DNA from 4 places in the Viridibacillus sp. KH_047 genome. Region 4 is predicted to be linked to each of the others. Evidence: riboswitches for the same ligand, from Rfam matches in the RefSeq annotation. Region 4 holds a riboswitch; each other region holds the start of a gene.
What was found. Region 4 has a riboswitch for S-adenosylmethionine ahead of AC3IS5_RS02485 (5-methyltetrahydropteroyltriglutamate--homocysteine S-methyltransferase). Riboswitches for the same ligand answer to the same signal wherever they lie in the genome.
Positions count from the first base shown of each region.

Region 1: another riboswitch for S-adenosylmethionine. It lies ahead of metK (methionine adenosyltransferase); the one in region 4 lies ahead of AC3IS5_RS02485 (5-methyltetrahydropteroyltriglutamate--homocysteine S-methyltransferase).
Region 2: another riboswitch for S-adenosylmethionine. It lies ahead of AC3IS5_RS11090 (cyclase family protein); the one in region 4 lies ahead of AC3IS5_RS02485 (5-methyltetrahydropteroyltriglutamate--homocysteine S-methyltransferase).
Region 3: another riboswitch for S-adenosylmethionine. It lies ahead of AC3IS5_RS19290 (M20 metallopeptidase family protein); the one in region 4 lies ahead of AC3IS5_RS02485 (5-methyltetrahydropteroyltriglutamate--homocysteine S-methyltransferase).

Region 1 is NZ_CM174479.1:834,438-839,537, forward strand. Features, by position in the region: gene AC3IS5_RS04290 (hypothetical protein) at 1-441, shown strand, start outside; gene pckA (phosphoenolpyruvate carboxykinase (ATP)) at 1,048-2,634, opposite strand; SAM riboswitch class I at 2,837-2,955, shown strand; gene metK (methionine adenosyltransferase) at 3,217-4,413, shown strand; gene AC3IS5_RS04305 (gamma carbonic anhydrase) at 4,585-5,097, opposite strand.
Region 2 is NZ_CM174479.1:2,216,064-2,221,163, forward strand. Features, by position in the region: gene pxpB (5-oxoprolinase subunit PxpB) at 1-414, shown strand, start outside; gene AC3IS5_RS11080 (5-oxoprolinase subunit C family protein) at 411-1,406, shown strand; gene AC3IS5_RS11085 (GNAT family N-acetyltransferase) at 1,535-1,990, opposite strand; gene AC3IS5_RS11090 (cyclase family protein) at 2,034-2,771, opposite strand; SAM riboswitch class I at 2,849-2,944, opposite strand; gene AC3IS5_RS11095 (putative bifunctional diguanylate cyclase/phosphodiesterase) at 3,337-5,061, opposite strand.
Region 3 is NZ_CM174479.1:3,942,526-3,947,625, reverse strand. Features, by position in the region: gene AC3IS5_RS19295 (nitric oxide synthase oxygenase) at 198-1,253, shown strand; SAM riboswitch class I at 1,336-1,441, shown strand; gene AC3IS5_RS19290 (M20 metallopeptidase family protein) at 1,613-2,812, shown strand; gene AC3IS5_RS19285 (VOC family protein) at 2,825-3,634, shown strand; gene AC3IS5_RS19280 (CynX/NimT family MFS transporter) at 3,791-5,008, opposite strand.
Region 4 is NZ_CM174479.1:491,785-496,884, forward strand. Features, by position in the region: gene AC3IS5_RS02470 (DJ-1/PfpI family protein) at 265-816, opposite strand; gene AC3IS5_RS02475 (S1 domain-containing RNA-binding protein) at 1,056-1,484, shown strand; gene AC3IS5_RS02480 (YkuS family protein) at 1,671-1,919, shown strand; SAM riboswitch class I at 2,147-2,247, shown strand; gene AC3IS5_RS02485 (5-methyltetrahydropteroyltriglutamate--homocysteine S-methyltransferase) at 2,355-3,476, shown strand; gene AC3IS5_RS02490 (L,D-transpeptidase family protein) at 3,543-4,037, opposite strand; gene AC3IS5_RS02495 (PrkA family serine protein kinase) at 4,338-5,100, shown strand, end outside.

The DNA of each region.
Region 1 (5,100 bases), 340 kb from region 4:
ATAACAGTCGACCTGGATAAAGTAAAAGTTGATGCAAGTTTTGAGGAAATATATCCATTTTGGCCGACTCTTTGCGATGAATTCACAAAAGAGTGTGTAGATGTAGAAATTCAAAGTTGGCAAGAAGAACATGACGTTATTGAAGAGTTAAAAAAAATATCAGATATCTCTAAAGATGAAGGTCTTATAAAAATTCAAAGAATTCCTCTAACAGATGATAATCGTACGTTTTTTAAAAATCATGCAGCTAATAAAGAGGGAAAATTAAAATGGTTCTCTATGCGCTATTATGATGAAAATGGTAATGGCAGAATAGAGGTTAGGGATTACGGCTTTGAGGTGCGCTTTAATAAGGTCACAGGAGCATATTCTGAAGAAGTGATACAACAATTTTCTAATCCTCATACAGAGGCGGTATTTTATGATGATGACGTTGAATAATCAAACAAAAACATTCAGAATGCTCATATCCTGAATGTTTTTTGTTTGATTATTATTTTAGATGCTTGGCCCTGTTTTTTATAGTCAAGCGCTACGATTCTCTTAAGAAAAATGATACCATAACAATGCTTTCGAGAATATTTGTAGAGTAATAGCTAGAATGAAATAAAAAAGCTGATTTAACTCAGAAAAGGACAGGTGTTTTTGAAAAGTTGACTATTTTTAAGATTGTATATTTAGCATTTAAATTAATTTATTTATTAGGAGCAATTGTTTTATGGATTCTATATAAGCGTTATAAAGATAAAGAAGTAGAGGTTCTTACATTTCATCGTATCATTACAATTATATTAATTTTTATTGTTTTGAATATGGTATTAGGGATAATTAATGTGTTTGTGTAATTATTGGCCACTCTAAATAAGTAGCATATTCGAATTATATTCGTCATCATTTTTCTAACTTCAAAAAGTTGATTGGAGCGGAGGTGGCGACTCCCGCAGAAAGAGTCCACCGTAGTGGAAATTAACGGTCTTATCAATTTATATATATTTTAAAATAAAAAAGACCACTCGGAGAGTGGCCTTTTTTGTTATATTGCATGAATTAAGCGATAGGACCGCCGTTTTTCACGATATCTTCTGATACAACACCGAATTTTTTAAAGTTTTCTCGGAACATGCCAGCAAGTGCAGAAGCTTTTTGATCATAAGCTTCTTTATCTTTCCAAGCGTTTCGTGGATTTAATACTTCAGTAGGAACACCTTCAACAGCTACAGGCATTTCTAAACCGAAGATAGCATCTTTTTCAGTAAAGACGTTATTTAGTTTACCGTCAATTGCAGCGCGAACCATTGTACGAGTGTAAGAAAGTTTCATACGGTTACCAACGCCGTACTCGCCACCAGTCCAACCAGTGTTTACTAAGAAAACGTTTACTTCGTGTTCGTCGATTTTGTTACCTAACATCTCAGCGTAAACTGTTGCTGGAAGTGGTAGGAATGGAGAACCGAAGCATGTTGAGAATACTGGTTCAGGTGAAGTAACACCACGTTCAGTACCTGCTAGTTTAGATGTGAAACCACTTAAGAAGTGATACATTGCTTGCTCTTTTGATAACTTGCTGATTGGAGGCAATACGCCAAATGCATCTGCAGTTAAGAAGATGATTGTTTTAGGATGGCCTGCAACAGATGGATCAACAATGTTTTCGATATTTTGGATTGGGTAAGCAACACGAGTATTTTCTGTTAGCGAAACATCATCGTAGTCAGGAATGCGTGTTTCTTCATCTACTACTACGTTTTCTAATACAGTACCAAAACTGATAGCATTGTAGATTTCAGGTTCTTTCTCTTTAGAAAGGTTGATAGTCTTAGCGTAGCAACCGCCTTCGATATTGAATACACCGTTGTCAGACCAACCATGTTCATCATCACCGATTAGTTTACGATCTGCATCTGCAGATAAAGTTGTTTTACCAGTTCCAGATAAACCGAAGAATAATGCTACATCGCCTGCTTCACCAACGTTTGCTGAACAGTGCATTGAAAGAATACCTTGTTGTGGTAATAAGTAATTCATGATACCGAAAATGGATTTTTTCATTTCTCCAGCATATTCAGTTCCGCCAATAAGGATGATACGTTTTTCAAGGGAAACGATAATGAAAGTTTCTGAATCAGTACCGTCTACTGCTGGGTCCGCTTTGAAAGTTGGAGCAGAAACGATTGTGAAGTCAGCTTCATGAGTTTCTAATTCCTCTTCAGTAGGACGAATGAATAATTGATGTGCAAATAGGTTATGCCAAGCGTATTCGTTCACTACACGAATAGCTAAACGAGATGATGGGTCTGCACCTGCAAAACCTTTAAATACAAATAATTCTTCTTTTTCTTTTAAGTAGTTTACTACTTTAGTGTATAATGAGTCGAAGATATCCGACGAAATTGGTCTGTTTACTTTACCCCAATCAATTTTGTCTTTTGAACTGTCTTCTTCAACCATATATTTATCTTTAGGAGAACGACCTGTATATTTTCCTGTGACTGCTCTTACTGCACCATCAACAGTTAGGATTGCCTCACCGCGTGAAGTAGCTTTTTCTGTTAATTGTGGTACTGAAAGTTGTTCAAGAATATTTTCACCTTTCAATAATTCCTTCAGTTCATTCGTAATTTCTACTGAATTCATCGTTTTACGTACCATCCTTTTTATATTATTCCTCTTAATAGAGGGGATTTATAATTCATTTCGGAAATTAGTATAACACATTTAGTTAATTAATCTATACTAATCACCATATAATTTTTTTGAAAGTTGTACTTTTTTTTAGAAATAAAAAAGAGGTTGACAACTTAGCTATAATGTTCTAATATGAGAAATTGAACGGATACTCTTATCCCGAGCTGGTGGAGGGTCAGGCCCTATGAAACCCGGCAACCTGCATTGTGATTTTATGTGATGCGCTGGTGCTCAATCTGATGCAAGGATTTAATCCTTGAACGATAAGAGTGAAAGGTGCTTATGAATTATTCCCTTCCACTCATTAGTAATAATGGGGGGAAGGGTTTTTTTATTTAAAATAGACCAATTCCTAAATTTTTGATAAGTATATGTAATTTATGCGGTTCTATTTATATAGTGGCACTTTCTAGAATCCTCGTGTTAAAGGCAGCAACGGCTTGGCGTTCAATCCTACTGGAAAGAACTAACATGGGTAATGAGTACCGTATCATTTCCGAGGCAATCTCGCAGATAATAGGAGGAAACCAAATGACAAACCGTCGACTGTTTACATCAGAGAGTGTAACAGAAGGACATCCAGATAAAATTTGTGATCAAATTTCGGATGCCATTTTAGATGAAATCGTTTCAAAAGACCCGAATGCACGTGTAGCATGTGAAACTACAGTAACAACTGGTCTTGTATTAGTAGCAGGAGAAATTACAACATCAACTTATGTTGATATTCCTAAAATCGTTCGTGAAACGGTAATGGAAATCGGCTATACACGTGGTAAATATGGCTTTGATGGCGAAAACGTAGCTGTTTTAACGGCAATCGGTGAGCAATCAGCTGATATCGCATTGGGCGTTGACCAAGCACTAGAAGCACGCGAAGGCTCAATGACAGATGAAGATATTGAAGCAATTGGTGCAGGTGACCAAGGTTTAATGTTCGGATACGCATGTAACGAGACACCTGAGTTAATGCCTTTACCTATTAGCTTGGCACATAAATTAGCACGACGTTTAACTGAAGTTCGTAAAACAAAAGAGTTAGATTATTTACGTCCAGATGGTAAAACACAAGTAACAATCGAGTATGATGAAAATAATCGTCCAGTTCGTGTGGATACAATTGTTATTTCAACTCAACATGATCCAGAAGTAACATTAGAGCAAATTAAAGAGGATTTACAAGCACGTGTAATTGCTCCAGTTGTACCTACTGAATTACTAGATGAAAAAACAAAATACTTCATCAACCCAACTGGTCGTTTTGTAATTGGTGGACCAAAAGGTGATGCAGGCTTAACAGGACGCAAAATTATCGTAGATACTTATGGTGGATATGCTCGTCATGGTGGCGGTGCTTTCTCTGGTAAGGATGCGACTAAGGTTGACCGTTCTGCAGCTTATGCAGCACGTTATGTTGCCAAAAATATCGTAGCAGCTGAACTTGCTGAGCGTTGTGAAGTACAATTAGCTTATGCAATTGGTGTTGCACAACCAGTTTCAATTGCAATCGATACTTTCGGTACTGGTAAAGTAAATGAAGCAGATTTAGTTGAATGGGTTCGTGAATTATTTGATTTACGCCCAGCTGGTATTATTAAAATGCTTGATCTACGTCGCCCAATCTATAAACAAACAGCTGCTTATGGTCACTTTGGCCGTACAGATTTGAATGTTCCTTGGGAAGCTACAGATAAAGCTGCCGTTTTAAAAGAAAAAGCGGGACTTTAATTCAATCTAAAAAATCTCAATAACATAAAATATCCCGAGTTACATGTTGATTATTTAAGTAATCATCGTAGCTCGGGATATTTTTTATTTTATATAGAAGAAACTCATAGTAAGAGAATAAAAAAACCTGAGAAATCGTTTGAAAAACGATACTCAGGCATCTTGATTGAATTATTTTTGAAGTGATTTATAATATTGTCCTTTTTCGTAATACTCGTTGACAATACGGTCCATATCTTTTTTATCTTCCTCTGTTAACTCTCTAATAACTTTTGCAGGGCGTCCAAATGCTAATGTGTTTGGAGGGATTTTCTTGCCTTGTGAAACGAGACTGCCGGCACCTATAAATGCACCTTCACCAATTTCAGCACCATCTAGGATAATTGAAGCCATCCCGACAAGAGCGCCTTTTTTTACAGTACAGCTATGTAATGTTACTTGATGTCCAATTGTCACATCGTCTTCTAAGATAAGTGGATAAGCAGGACTTTGATGTAAACAACATAAATCTTGGATATTCACTTTGCGTCCGATAATCGTAGGCGAAACATCTCCGCGAATAACTGTATTGTAAAAAATAGAAGAATCAGGTCCGATAGTAACATCACCAGTGATAATTACGTTATCACCGATAAAAACGGATGGGTCAATAGATGGTTTTTTGTCTCTAAATGGATAAATCATCGA
Region 2 (5,100 bases), 1.7 Mb from region 4:
ATACCCGTTGTCTATGGTGGTGAATATGGACCAGACTTAGAATATGTGGCCGAAATTAATGGCTTAACGACTAATGAAGTCATTCAATTACATAGTGCGAATGAGTGTCTTGTTTATATGCTTGGTTTTGCACCTGGTTTTGCTTTTATGGGAGGCATGAATGAAGCTATAGCAACACCTCGAAAAGAAACACCTAGACTTGCCATTCCCGCACTTTCGGTTGGGATTGCAGGCAAACAAACAGGAATATACCCATTTGAAACACCTGGTGGCTGGCAAATCATCGGTCGTACGCCACTCGAATTATTTTTACCAAATGAAACGCCGCCTTCCCTGTTGCAAGCAGGTGATTGTATTCGCTTTAAACCGATATCTGAAAAAGAATACAAACAATTGAAGGAGACGAGTTCATGACAGTTACAGTTGTTAAACCAGGTTTATTAACTACCATTCAAGATCTAGGAAGATTCGGGTCACAAAAATATGGAGTCATCGTTAGTGGTGCTATGGATGCTTATTCATTAAGAATTGCGAATATTCTTGTAGGTAACTTAGAAAGTGAAGCCGTACTTGAGGTTTCATTATTTGGGACTGTATTACAATTTAATGATGACCACCTTATTGCACTTACAGGTGGAGATTTAACAGCAACAATTAATAATGAACCCGTACCACTTTGTCGTCCATTTATTGTGAAAAAAGGAGACGTATTAAAGTTTAAAAGAGCCAACAAAGGTTGTCGTGCTTATGTAAGCTTTGCTGGGGGTATTCAAGTTCCTACTGTAATGAATAGTAAAAGTACATATTTAAAGGCGGGAATGGGCGGATTTGAAGGTAGAGCATTACAAAAGCAGGATGAAGTGATTATCGGACCTTATACTAAAAAAAATAAAGAAATACATCAATATGCAATACAATTAGTAGGTCCTGCTTCGTGGTCTGTAAATTACAACGAATTAATTTCTTTAAATCAACTTCAAACAATACGTGTGATGCCTGGTACAGAGTGGGATTGTTTTACCACTGAAAGTCAGCATTGCTTAACAAACAACCCTTACACGCTTTCTACAGAGGCTGATCGTATGGGGTACCGCTTTGAAGGGCCAGTGTTATCAATGACAGAGAAATTCGAATTATTATCAGAGGCTGTGACGTTTGGAACAGTTCAAATCCCACCAAATGGTAAACCGATCATTTTAATGGCCGATCGCCAAACAACTGGTGGTTATCCGAAAATGGTTCAAGTCATCACAGCTGATCTAGCTAGTCTTGCACAGTTACAAACAGGTGCTAAAATCAGGTTCGAGCTCGTAACATTAGAAGAAGCTCAACAAGCATTAATATCTAAAGAGCAAAAAATAAAAACTATCGCTACTGCTATTCGCTGTTCTGCAAAGCTTACTTAACATGTAAGAAGTATTGTCCAACAAAATACAGCAGTACAAAGAGAAAGAGCATGTTTTGAATGAAGATTATTCAAAACTTGCTCTTATTGTTTTATAAATTTTTGTAAATAAAATAATGATCAATATACTTATAACTCTAATGTCATAAATGCACTATTCGGATCGTCAATGTAATTAGAGAATGGCTTACAATATTGAAAACCATTTTTCAAATACAGCCTCTTAGCGGGTTCAAAAGCCTCCGTTGCACCTGTTTCTAAACTTAATCGATTATAACCACGGTGCCTAGCCACTTCAATAACATGCTCAAGAATACTTCTTGCAACGCCTTTTCTTAAATATAATGATGAAGTACGCATTGATTTTATTTCACCATGGTGTGCATCCAGTTCTTTAAGTGCTCCGCATCCAACTAATGCACCTTCTTCCCATGCACTCCAGAAAGTAATCTCTGGCTTTTTCAATTCCTCTATATTTAACGCATGTATACTTTCAGGTGGAGAATTTAGTGCCATACCTTGAAGATGCTCCTCCAATAATGCCTTAATTTCATATCCTGATAAATCATCAATTCTAATATCCACAGAGTTCACCTCTCAGTTTCTATTATTCATTTGCAATGAGTATTTAAGGTAGAATAGCAAATGAGCGCACAGGGAAACCAGAAGCCTTCTCAGGTTTAGGTACGATGTTAAAGATGACCGCCCCTTTTGCGGGTAGCTGGTCTAAATTAGTTAGCAACTCTACTTGATATGTATCTTGTTCCAATACATATAGTTCACCTAGTAATGCATTGTTTTGACGATATAAAATGCTAGAGTCCGTATCAAATGTTTCATGCCCAACTGCTTTAATATGACGCTCTTCAAACAAGAATTTTAGTGCATCTACCGACCATCCTGGTGCATGTGGATCTCCCTCTTTATCAAAGTTATTAAATGCTTCAACATCAGGCCAGCGTTTGCTCCAATCCGTACGAAGAGCAACAAATGTACCTGCCTCAATTTCACCGTAATCGGCCTCGAATTTCAAAATATCTTCAACTGAAATTGTGAAATCATGATTCTCTGCTGCATCTTTAGAATGATCTATTACAACGAGCGGCAGTGCAAGCTCTTTTAACTCTAATTCTTCTAAATAACGAGCATTACGAACAAAGTGGATAGGTGCATCTAAATGAGTTCCATATTGTCCAGCAAACGAAAAATTCTGAGCAAAAAATCCATCATCATGTGAAAATAGAGTTGTTTTTTCCAACCCTTTAAATGCGTTGAAACGTGGTGTTTCTGCTCCAAAAGTATGTGTTAAATCGATCCATTTCTTTTCTTTTAACGTTTGTAGTGCATTGATTAATTCTGTTGACATATCCATCACCTCATCATTTTTTTAAACAAAAAAACCTCTTCTTGATAAGAAGAGGTTGGCGATACGTCCATGCACTCTTCTTATCTTCAAGCATACGCTTCTGGAATTAGCACGGTACATCGTCCGTTGCTGAGATTTCACAGGGCCAGTCCCTCCACCTCTCTGGATAAGAAAAAAGTTATTTTGTTGATTCTTAATTTACAACTTTAGAAATCTATTGTCAATAAAATTTAGAAAATTCTTTATAATGTATGATTGTAATAATCTATTATGATAGCTTTTCATTCTACAATAACAGCGTAAGATGTGATTGCCAAACGCTATCCACAGGCTTTGTAAGGGTCTCTAGGCCCCTCTCAGTGTATGTTTTGCTGTAACTGGCTTAAATGGTCCTCATAACAATAATCTCGCAATAGGCGGTTAAAATCTTTACAATATTCTTGTTAAGCTTCGTCTACTATTAGTAGCATAAATAAATTATATGAATAAAAATCATATAAAAAAGGTCACCTCAGTGTATATGGCGACCTTTTTGTATAGCTTTCTAAGTATATAAGACACTTCCCTAAATTCTCGATACATACAATTCATGTAATTTTTCGGAAAATTCATCTGTCGGTAATGGCTTACTAAAGTAATATCCTTGTGCAAAGTCACATAGGTTTTCACGGACGATATACAATTCATCTTCCGTCTCTACCCCTTCGGCAACCACCTGCATACTCAATGCATGCGCTAATTTGATAATAGCAGCCACCATTGCGACATTACTAAGCCCTGTTTTTAAACCATGGATGAACGATTGATCGATCTTCAATATATCAATTGGAAACTGATTTAAATAGCTGAGAGAGGAATAACCTGTTCCAAAGTCATCAATCGCGATGATTACACCCAGTGCTTTTATTTGATTAAACGTTTCAATTAATTCCTCTGTTTGATGCATTAAGCTCATTTCAGTAATTTCCAACTCTAAATTTTTAGCTGGTAAACCTGTATCTTGTAATACTGCTCGTAAATTGTGCACAAAATTTCTTTCTTTCAAATGTATAGGCGAAATATTAACTGAAATACGAATATCAAACCCATATTCATCAAGCCACTTCTTCATTTGTTTACAAGCCCTTTTCAATGTCCATTCACCAATAGAACTAATCAATCCGCACTCTTCTGCAAAGGGTATAAACTTATCTGGAGAAATAAAACCGTAATCCTTATCATACCAACGAATTAAAGCTTCCATTCCGATTAATTGATTTGTTTTTAAATCGATTTTCGGTTGATAATAAAGTTGAATTTCATCCTGAATAATAGCATGACGGAGTTTAGTTTCTAGCAGCAGCAATTGATTATGAGTACTATTCATCGTGTTTTTATATTGTATGTAATTGCTAGCTCTATTCTTTTTAGCTTCAATCAAGGCGACATTCGCACATTTTATTAAGTCCTCTGGTGTATTTGCATCTGCTAGACTTGAGCTTATGCCGATACTAATAGAAGAATAGAATTCATATTGTTCAATCAAAAAAATATCTTCAAAATTGACCATTATTTGATGTGCCTTACAAATGGCATGTTCATTATTCTTCATAATGATGGCAAATTTATCACCACTATAACGAAATAGTGACTTTTCATCTATACCTAATCCTTTCAGGCGAGTCGCTACTTCAATTAGAAATAAATCACCTGTTAAATTACCTAATCCATCATTAATGCTCTTAAAACGGTCAATATCCATCATTAAGAGTGACAATGAAAAACCTTCTTTATGTGCATTTTTGAACAGATCTGCTAAACATATATTCAACATACGACGGTTATACAAGCCCGTCAATTCGTCATGATAAGCAAAGAATTTTAGTTTTTTGATATTTTTTTGTTCCGTTACATCTGTCCGAATCGACACATATTGGTAAGGTCTTCCTTTATCATTCAAAAAAGGTATGATCGTTGTTTGCACCCAATATAAACTACCATCTTTTGCGCGATTACAAATATCACCACGCCATATTTTCCCGCTACCAATCGTACGCCATAATTTCTTAAAAAAAGCTTTAGGATGATGACCAGAGTTCAACAAGCGGTGATCTTGCCCCATTAACTCATCTTTACTGTATTTTGAAATGGTACAAAAATGATTATTTACAAATGTAATGATACCTCTATTATCTGTTATAGCAACTATAATAGATTGGTCCAATGCATGCTGAATATCTATTAATTGTTGTACTGAATACGCATCATTAAGTTGGCTAAGACCCGTCGTTTGACTATAACTTTGGTCCATAAAACCTCACCCCTAATCAGTTCCGGCATTATTCGAGCA
Region 3 (5,100 bases), 800 kb from region 4:
CATTAATAGTCCCTTTATTATGTATTAAATATGTTGGTTTTTTTGATTTACAAAACCTTTAATCATTCTTTTTATGCCAAAAATGGCAGTTGCCACAAAAACACCACATTATTTAAGTCTTATACCTTGTCTAATGGAAATCAATTCTTCTATGATGGTAGTTAGGAAGTCGAGTGGTAACAGGAGGAACTGTGGCGATGTTGAATGAGGCTATTGATTTTATAAAATTGTATTATTCGGAAACAGAGCGATCTGAAGAGGAATTAGGAAGACGCTTAGCTGAAGTAGAGCATGATATCCAAGAGAATGGATTTTATGAACATACAATAGATGAACTGAAATTTGGTGCACAAGTAGGTTGGCGTAATAGCAATAAATGTATTGGTCGTTTGTTTTGGCAAACGTTGCAAGTGCTTGATAAGCGCGAACTAACAAGTGAGCACGACATTTTTCAAGGACTTCTAGAGCATATTGATTTTGCAACAAATGGTGGTCGAATCCGTCCGACGATTACAATTTTCTCTCAACGTAATGTACGTGTTTGGAATCATCAATTAATCCGCTATGCTGGGTATGAAACGCCAGATGGCATTGTGGGAGATCCAGATTCAGTGGAGTTTACGAAGAAATGTGAGCAACTTGGCTGGCAAGGACAAGGTGGGCGTTTCGATGTATTGCCACTTGTTATTCAAGTTGGAGAAAGACAACCGCAATTATTCGATATTCCAGCTGAGTATATATTGGAAGTTCCAATCCGACACCCCGAATTTGAGTGGTTTAAGGAACTTGATCTGAAGTGGTATGCGGTACCGATGATCTCGAATATGAAATTAGAAATTGGTGGTATTACATATGCAGCTGCTCCGTTTAATGGCTGGTATATGGGAACGGAAATTGGTGCACGTAATTTAGCTGATGACTATCGATATAATATGTTACCAACCATCGCAGAAAAAATGGGTTTAAATACAGCTTCAAATTCTTCCTTATGGAAAGACCGTGCATTAGTTGAATTAAATGCGGCAGTTTTATACTCGTATAAAGAAGATGAAGTGAGCATTGTTGATCACCATACAGCAGCACAACAATTCAAACGCTTCGAATCCAATGAACAAATTGCAGGGCGTGACGTAACGGGAAATTGGACATGGCTTATTCCACCGTTATCACCGGCTACAACGCATATATTCCATAAACCATATGACAATGAACGTAAAACACCAAATTATTTTTATCAGAAAGCGCCATATTGACTTAGAGAATATCAGGGAATTTATTGCAATTTTTAATAGATTGGCGTAACATGATTTTTAATTACTACTAATTCAATAGGTTTTCTTATCAAGAGAGATGGAGGGACTGGTCCTGTGATATCTCAGCAACCGCTTTTAAAGCAAGGTGCTACTTCCAGCAAGTTGATTAAAAGCTTGATAGATGAGGAGAGACTTACATACCAAGTCGATTTCTCTAAATGAAATAGAGAAATCGGCTTTTTAATATCATGAAATAAATTTATAGAGCATATAATGCAAAGTTTCTAAGAAAAAAATTTAACTCAAATTCAAAGTAAACCAATTTGTATTAAAGGTATAAATTGAGGGAGGAATATTGAATGAGTGCGATAACGCAAAAAGAACTTTTAACTACAATTTATGAAGAAATAGATCAAGGATTTGATGAAATTGTTGGATGGAGGAGATATTTGCATGAGCATCCAGAGTTATCTTTTGAAGAATATGAAACTGCAAAATTTATTGCAGAAAAACTTGAGAGCTTCGGTTTAGAGGTGAAAAAAGGGATAGGCGGAAATGGTTTAATCGGTATTTTGAAAGGGGATCATGCTGGTCAAACAATCGCTTTAAGAGCTGATTTTGATGCATTACCTATTACAGACTTAAAAGAAGTTGCTTATAAATCCCAAAAGGATGGTGTCATGCATGCTTGTGGTCACGATGGACATACGGCCGCATTACTTGCGACAGCAAAAACGCTAAGCCATTACAGAGAGCATCTGCACGGTAATATTATTTTTATCTTCCAACATGCGGAAGAAAAACCTCCTGGTGGTGCGAAATTCATGATTGCTGAAGATGTATTGAAGGAAGTCGATTATGTATTTGGCGCGCATTTAGATTCGGGTTCACCAGTTGGAAAGGTATCTGTTGGGGATGGTTTTAAAATGGCTGCAGTTGATAAATTTGCGATTAAAATTCAAGGACTAGGTGGCCATGGTGCGAAACCACAACAATCCATCGACTCAATTGTTGTGGGTAGCGAAATCGTTGGAGCGTTGCAGAAAATTGTCAGTCGTCGCTTAAATCCATTTGATGCAGCGGTAGTGACAGTCGGTGTATTCCATGCAGGAAGTGCTTTTAATATTATTGCAGATTCGGCACTTATTGAAGGAACGGTTCGCACAATGACGGATGAAGTTCGTAATAAGGTAAAAGAAGAAATCTACTCAATCGTCAAAGGCATAACGGAATCAGCACATGCCACATATGAAATTGATTATTTACACGGCTATCCAGCTTTATACAATCATCCGGCTGAAACTGCTCTTGTGAAAGATTTATTTGAAAGGGAATTTGGTACTGAATCGGTGATTGAATTTGAACCGTCAATGGGTGGAGAGGATTTTGCGTACTTTTTAAATGAAAAGCCAGGTACTTATTTTAAAGCAGGATCACAGAATGACGACGAACGCACTCATTTTGCACATCATCATCCGAAATTCGATTTTGATGAAAGAGCGTTATTAACAATAGAGAAAGCATTTGTGAAAATCGTTTCACATTATTTATTTAAATAAGGGGACTTGAACATGACATTATCTTTTGATCACGTAGTACATTTTGTAGAGGAACCAAAAGAAGTAATACAATCATTACAAAACCAAGGAATTCATGCTGTTGAAGGTGGCGTACATGAAGGACGCGGAACGTACAATGCACTTAGTTACTTTGATCTAAGTTATATAGAGTACCTTGGTACATACGACAGAGAGCTAGTAACTGGGGCAGAGCATTTGCATCACAGCCTTATTGAAACAGTAGTAAATAATGATTTCACAGAAGGTTTCGTAAGATTTGCAATTCGCACAACGGATATTGAAGGTATAGCAGAGCGTTTGAAAGAGCAAGGTTTATCAGTAAATGGTCCAGTGCCAATGAATAGAAAACGACCGGATGGCAGTATTATAAGCTGGCAATTACTTTACGCTGGAGAAGAAAATGACTCTCTTCAATTGCCATTTATTATTCAATGGGATGACAATGATGATAAGCGTAGACAGGAGCAAGTTGAAAAAGGAGTCATTGGAAAGCAACCAGAAAAGTTGGACTTTGCAGGTGTTACTTTTGCAGTAATAGATGCTGAAAAAACTGCTGAAAAATGGTCTCGATATTTAGGGTTAGAGTTTGCAGAAGCGTATGTCGATCCGGAGTTGAATGCTATTATACAGGTTCTTACATTAGCTGGCGGTGACTTATACTTTGCTAGCCCTATTGGAGAGGGAGTTGTTGCAAAAGTATTAGCAGAACTAGGAGAATGTCCATTCCAAGTGAATTTCTCAGGAGCTAAAGAACCTGCTACATTTGAATTGTTAAATGGTCGTTATCATTTTGAGAAATAAGTTATATAGATTAGTGCACCGATAAATCTAGAGAAGCTATTATGCAGTGATTGAGACTGCGTAATAGCTTTTTTCTATGACTAGTATGGTTAGGATAATGTAGTTTTAAGTTAACAATACGAAAAAATCCGAGCCATTATAAGCTCGGATTCATCTCTACTTTTCAGGTGTAACATAACCTTCTTTTGCAGCATGCATACCAGCTGACACTAATAATACTACAGTAATAAGGAATAGGAAGTTGGCTGTTGTCCAACTATTTGAAATATCATGGATAAAGCCAAATAGTACAGGGCCAACTGCCGCTAATAAATAACCGAATGATTGAGCAGTACCTGATAATTCAGCCGCTTCATCAGCTGTACGCGTACGAAGTGAGAAGAACATCATCGCTAAACTAAATGATGCACCACCTGCAAGTCCTAGCAATATCATCCATAATACTGTCAATGAAGTCCATCCAGCTAAAATACCACCAAATCCTACTATATAAAGAATGCCGTATACTGCAACAAGAGGACGTTGATCTTTTCTACGACCTGCAATAATAGGAATGATAAACGTTGCAGGCAATTGTGAGAACTGCATAAAGGAGAACATCCATCCAGCTGTATTAGCACTCATACCTTGTGATTGCAGCATTTCAGGAATCCAAGCAGCGGTTGTATAGAAGATAAGAGATTGGAAACCCATTGCTAATGTAACGGTCCAAGTAAGGGGAGATTTCCAAAGTGGGACTTGTTCTTTCTTAGTTTGAGTGGCACTTTTCACTTCTGACTTAGGTTTGCGGATTTGTGGAAGCCAAACAATAAAGGCAATAACCGCTAAAATGAACCAAATACCAAGTGCAATTTTCCAACCGAATTCACCACTAGCGAGCGGATAACTAATCCCAGCTGCTAAGCTAGCCGATATATTCATAGAGACTGTGAATAACCCTGTTAATAATCCAACTTGTAAAGGGAATTTCAATTTAATTAAGCTTGGTAATAGTACATTTCCAAAAGCAATTGCGACACCAATTAGGGATGTACCTAATAACAGCATGGATGTCGTTCCTAAAGATCGAGTAAGAATTCCTATAGCTAGTAATGCTGTTGAGAATAGTAAAGTACGTTCTATGCCAAAGCGCTTTGAAAATTTTGGCGCAAATGGTGAAATAACAGCAAAAGCAAGTAAGGGAATCGTTGTGATAAATCCTGCTAATACATTTGAAATATGTAGGCCATCACGAATAAATGAAATGATTGGACCTACAGATGTTAAAGGAGCACGTAATGTAGAAGCGATGAAAATAATCCCAATTACAAGTAACCAAACATTACGATTCCATTTTAGCTTGTTGCTATTTTGAACAGCTTGATTTGTTGCCAATTGTAACGCCTCCTATTATATATATTTATGAATCTTATAATATTTTAAACCTACTAATTGACAAAGGTTAATTATATCAAAGAAAATGGATA
Region 4 (5,100 bases):
AAAAGTATATTCTGTGAAACGAATGGAAAAATAATAAATGCAGGCAGAATAAGTGTGGTAGAGTTTAGTAACAGAAAGTGTAGAATGGCCAATTGAGTTACACACTAAAAAAGCCATCATATTCAGAAAAATTCCAATGGCCAAATGATTATTGTTTATGAATGAGGTTTATGAGGAAGTGAATCAGTAGCTATAAAGAAACGTATCCAAAATACATTAAGATATTTTGGATACGTTCTTTTGTCTCTTTTTTAATAACAAATTTTATTGATTTAGTTGTTTAATGAATTCTCTCATAAATCCTGGTAGATCTGGCCATGCATGTCCGGAAATGAGGTTTCCTTGAACATGGAGAGGGTCTTCAATATAAGTTGCTCCTGCAGCTTCTACATCTGGTTTACATGCGATATAAGCCGTTAATTCCCGACCTTTTAAGTATTGAGAAACAGTTGTTAAAATGAGACTAGCGTGGCAAATTGCTGCAACTGGTTTATTTGCCTCAAAGAAATGAGCGACGATCTTTGGAACATTTTCATTTAATCGAATGTATTCAGGAGCTCTTCCTCCAGGTATAATCAATCCATCATACTCTTCAGGCTGTACATCCTCAAACGCCAAATGAGATTCAATAAGGTATCCTTTACTCTCAGTATAAGTATCCCAACCAATAAAATCATGAACGACCGTTTGTAAGTTTTTCTTCGATGGAGCAGCTATTTGCACATCATAGCCCTCTTCAAGACAACGAAAATACGGATAATAAATCTCCAAAGCTTCAACGGCATCTCCAGCTAACAATAATACTTTCTTTGACATTAGTCATTTCCTCCTCTCAAAAATGGACTTTCGCCTTCACTTATATATTCTGAGTATATTATTGATTCCCTCTATTGCGTGCAATTTATTTATTAATCTAATGGTGCCAGCCACCAATACTACTTAAGTTATTAGTATTAAATTGAATATATTGTTGATATTAAATAATATCACGGATGACTGGCATCAAAAAAAAAATTTGATATAATAAAGTATAGTATTTATTAGGAGGAAATGGATTGTCAGTAGAAATTGGTAGTAAGGTACAAGGTAAGGTTACAGGAATCACGAATTTTGGTGCGTTTGTTGAGTTACCGGATAAGGTGACAGGGCTTGTGCACATTAGTGAAGTTGCAGAAGCTTACGTAAAAGATATTAATGAACATCTTAAAGTTGGGGATCAAGTAGAAGTAAAGGTCCTAAGCGAAAAAGAAGGAAAAATTGCCCTATCTATTAAAAAAGCGATTGATAAACCTGTTGAAAGTACGTCTTCTTATACGAAGCGCCCATATCGTCAGAAGGATAATCGCCAACGAGGTAATTTCCAACCGAAGGAAACCTTTGAAGATAAGATGGCTAAATTCTTAAAATCAAGTGAAGATAACTTATCTACTCTAAAACGCAGCACCGAGTCTAAACGCGGTGGCAGAGGCGGAAGAAGAGGGTAATGATAGATAGCTGAAGAAACGCACATCTTTTAAGATGTGCGTTTTTTTTTATTTTATGGACCATTGTCATCGACACTACTTATACAAGATATCTTATTATGGGGTTTTGTCTTTGTTTTAGTTGAAATTGTATACATAAATATAAGTAGAAACGGACATCTTATCAACTAGGAGGTGAACCCTACTATGTCGATAATCGGTGTAGAGCAATCATTAACGAATGTATCAGAGGCTTTGCTTGCAAAGGGATATGAGATCGTTGAACTGAAACATGAATCAGATGCAACGGGTGTAGATTGTTGTGTCATTACAGGGTTGGACAATAATGCACTGGGCATTCACGATACGTCCATTCAAGGTTCAATCATTGAAGCGGCGGGCCTATCCGCAGATGAAGTCTGTCGGAAAGTAGAAGAAAAACTTAATCTACATTAATAAAACAATGCCAGGTCTAGGATAGAGACCTGGCATTGTTTTATTATGCGGTACCCTAAACTACTTAAATCAATAGAATTAAATAAAGTATATGACTAATTTCAAATCTACGTAATAATAAATATTTAACATGATAAAACTTGGATTGAACAGGTAAATAACACTAAATATTGACAATCTATGGATATACATGTAGATTGATAACAAGTAATTAAAAATATGTAATTTTCTTATTTAGAGAGATGGAGGGACTGGCCCTTTGATATCTCAGCAACAGACTTTTTTTGCACTGTGCTAATTCCAGAAGCGTAACGCTTGAAGATAAGAAGAGTAACAGCTATGAAGCCAATCTCTTCTTTTTTTTAGAAGGGGTTTTTTTATACCCCGAAAAGCTAAGTGAAAAACATAAATTTAACTTCAGAGGGGTTGTCCATTTTGACTAACACAATAACTAAAGCACCATTTCGAGCAGACCATGTAGGGAGCTTTCTTCGTCCACAAGTACTTAAAGATGCAAGAGCACAATATCAACAAGGTCAGATAACTAAAGAAGAATTACGATTAATTGAGGATATAGAAATTGCAAAGCTTGTTGAAAAACAAAAAGAAGTCGGTCTATCTGCTGTCACAGATGGTGAATTTAGAAGAAGATGGTGGCATTTAGACTTTATCAGTGCGATTGAGGGGATTCGTGTTTATGAAAAAGACCTTTCTGGTGCTTTTAATGGGGCGATGAAAAAAGCGGAGGCATACACGGTCGATTCGAAATTAAATTTCCCTAAAGACCATCCATTTTTACAAGACTTTAAGTATTTGAAAAGTATTGCCGGTGAGCATGTTGCGAAAATTACAATCCCAGGGCCTAATATGATTTTTTACTCAGGTGTAGTTGGAAGCGAACCGTATATAAGCAATCCTTCATATGCTTCACTCGATGATGTGGCTAAAGATATTATTAATGTATATCAAGATGCGATTCAAGCTTTTTATGAAGTAGGATGCCGCTATTTACAATTAGATGATACAAGCTGGGGAGCTTTGTTCAGTGATGTTTTTCGAGATAAGATAAAAGAACAGGGATTTGATCCAGATGAATTAGTGAAAAAGTTTGCTGATATTACTGTTGAAGCACTAGCAAATAAACCGGAAGATATGGCGGTTACGATTCATATTTGTCGCGGGAATTTTAAATCTTCTTGGTTATATCAAGGTGCATATGAGCCGATCGCAAAAGAGCTATTTTCACGTGTGAATGTGGATGCCTTTTTCTTAGAATTTGATAATGAACGATCAGGAGATTTTAAACCTTTGCGATTCATTAAAGATCAAAATGTCGTTTTGGGTTTGATTACTTCCAAGACTTCTGAACTCGAGGATGAAGATGAAATTAAAGGAAGAATCGAAGAAGCAACGAAATATGTGAATATCGATCAGCTTTGTTTAAGCCCACAATGTGGCTTTGCCTCTACTGAAGAAGGCAATCTATTAACGGAAGAACAGCAATGGGAAAAATTACGTCATGTTGTACGTATCGCTAAAGACGTTTGGGATAAATAGATTTTATAATAAGGACTAACTACAAAGTCAGCTATCAATGACTATTGCGGGTAGTCCTTTTTACTATTACGGATGTATAAAAACCGCAGTCCCAATCGGAATAATACTTGCTAATTCTTCTACATCTTCATTATGCATGCGAATACAACCATGAGATACGGCTTTACCAATTGAACTTGGATCATTTGTGCCGTGAATTCCATACGTATCTTTTGATAAGCTCATCCACATCGTTCCGAATGGGCCTCCAGGGTTAGGTGCTTTATTAATGATAATAAAATTCCCTACAGGTGTATTGGTTAACATTTTTCCAACCGCAATGGGATATTGCTTTTGTAAAACACCATCTTTATATAATCTAAGCCAACGATTGTTCAGTGAAATATCAATTTGATATGGAATTGTATTAGGATCAGGAAAACCTGGAATAACAATAGGCTGGCCAATATAAAGTACATTTGGATTGATAGATGGGTTCGCGCCAATAATTGCGGATAGCGGTGTGCGATAATCTCTAGAAAGCTGAAACAGTGTTTCACCTTGTTTAATCGTATGAATCAGTGTAATCACCTCCAAAGTTGTTACAGTATATTATATGTTTGTTACATATGGGGTTTCATAATGACACATTAACATTCACCAGCTTTTTAGAATGATTAGCAGAAGATGTAAAAACTGCTGCCAACTTAAAAATTGGTCTTTAGTAGGATTAGTGAGAATTTAACTAGTTAAATGCATGCTCCATTAGCTACTTCAAGATTTCCTTAAGGAAGAATCCTCAACAATGACTCATTATTGGGTATCATTATTTCTCTAATTTCATACTATGTTATAAATCAGGCTAAGAATGGAGGGAAGGCTATAGACATTTTAAGTAAGTTTAAGGTTTATCGTGAAGAAGAAAACAGACTAAAGTGGGAAGGTTCGTTTGCAGATTACTTAAACATTGTGAAAGAAAGGCCGGAAGTCGCTCAAACAGCTCATTCACGTGTGTACAATATGATTAAAAGTTCTGGATTAGAAGAAAGAGACGGACAAAAATTATTTAACTTTTTTGGACAAGAAATTTTCGGGCTAGAAACAGCAATTGAGCGATTGGTAGAGGAATACTTTCATCCTGCGGCACGAAGATTGGATGTTCGCAAGCGGATTTTATTATTAATGGGACCCGTAAGTGGAGGGAAATCGACAATTGTGACTTTGCTAAAGCGAGGACTTGAGCAATATTCACGAACGGATGAAGGCGCGATATACGCAATAAAAGGATGTCCAATGCATGAAGACCCACTCCACCTAATTCCACATCATTTGCGCAAAGATTTTTTTGAAGAGTATGGTATACGCATTGAAGGTAATTTATCTCCTTTAAACACGATGAGACTTGAAAAAGAATATGATGGTCTTATTGAAAATGTCATGATTGAACGTATTACATTTTCAGAAGATAAACGTGTGGGAATTGGGACATTTACACCTTCTGATCCGAAATCTCAGGACATTGCCGATTTAACTGGTAGTATTGATTTTTCAACGATTGCGGAATTCGGTTCTGAATCAGATCCTCGTGCCTACCGATTTGATGGGGAACTAAACAAAGCAAACCGAGGCATGATGGAATTTCAAG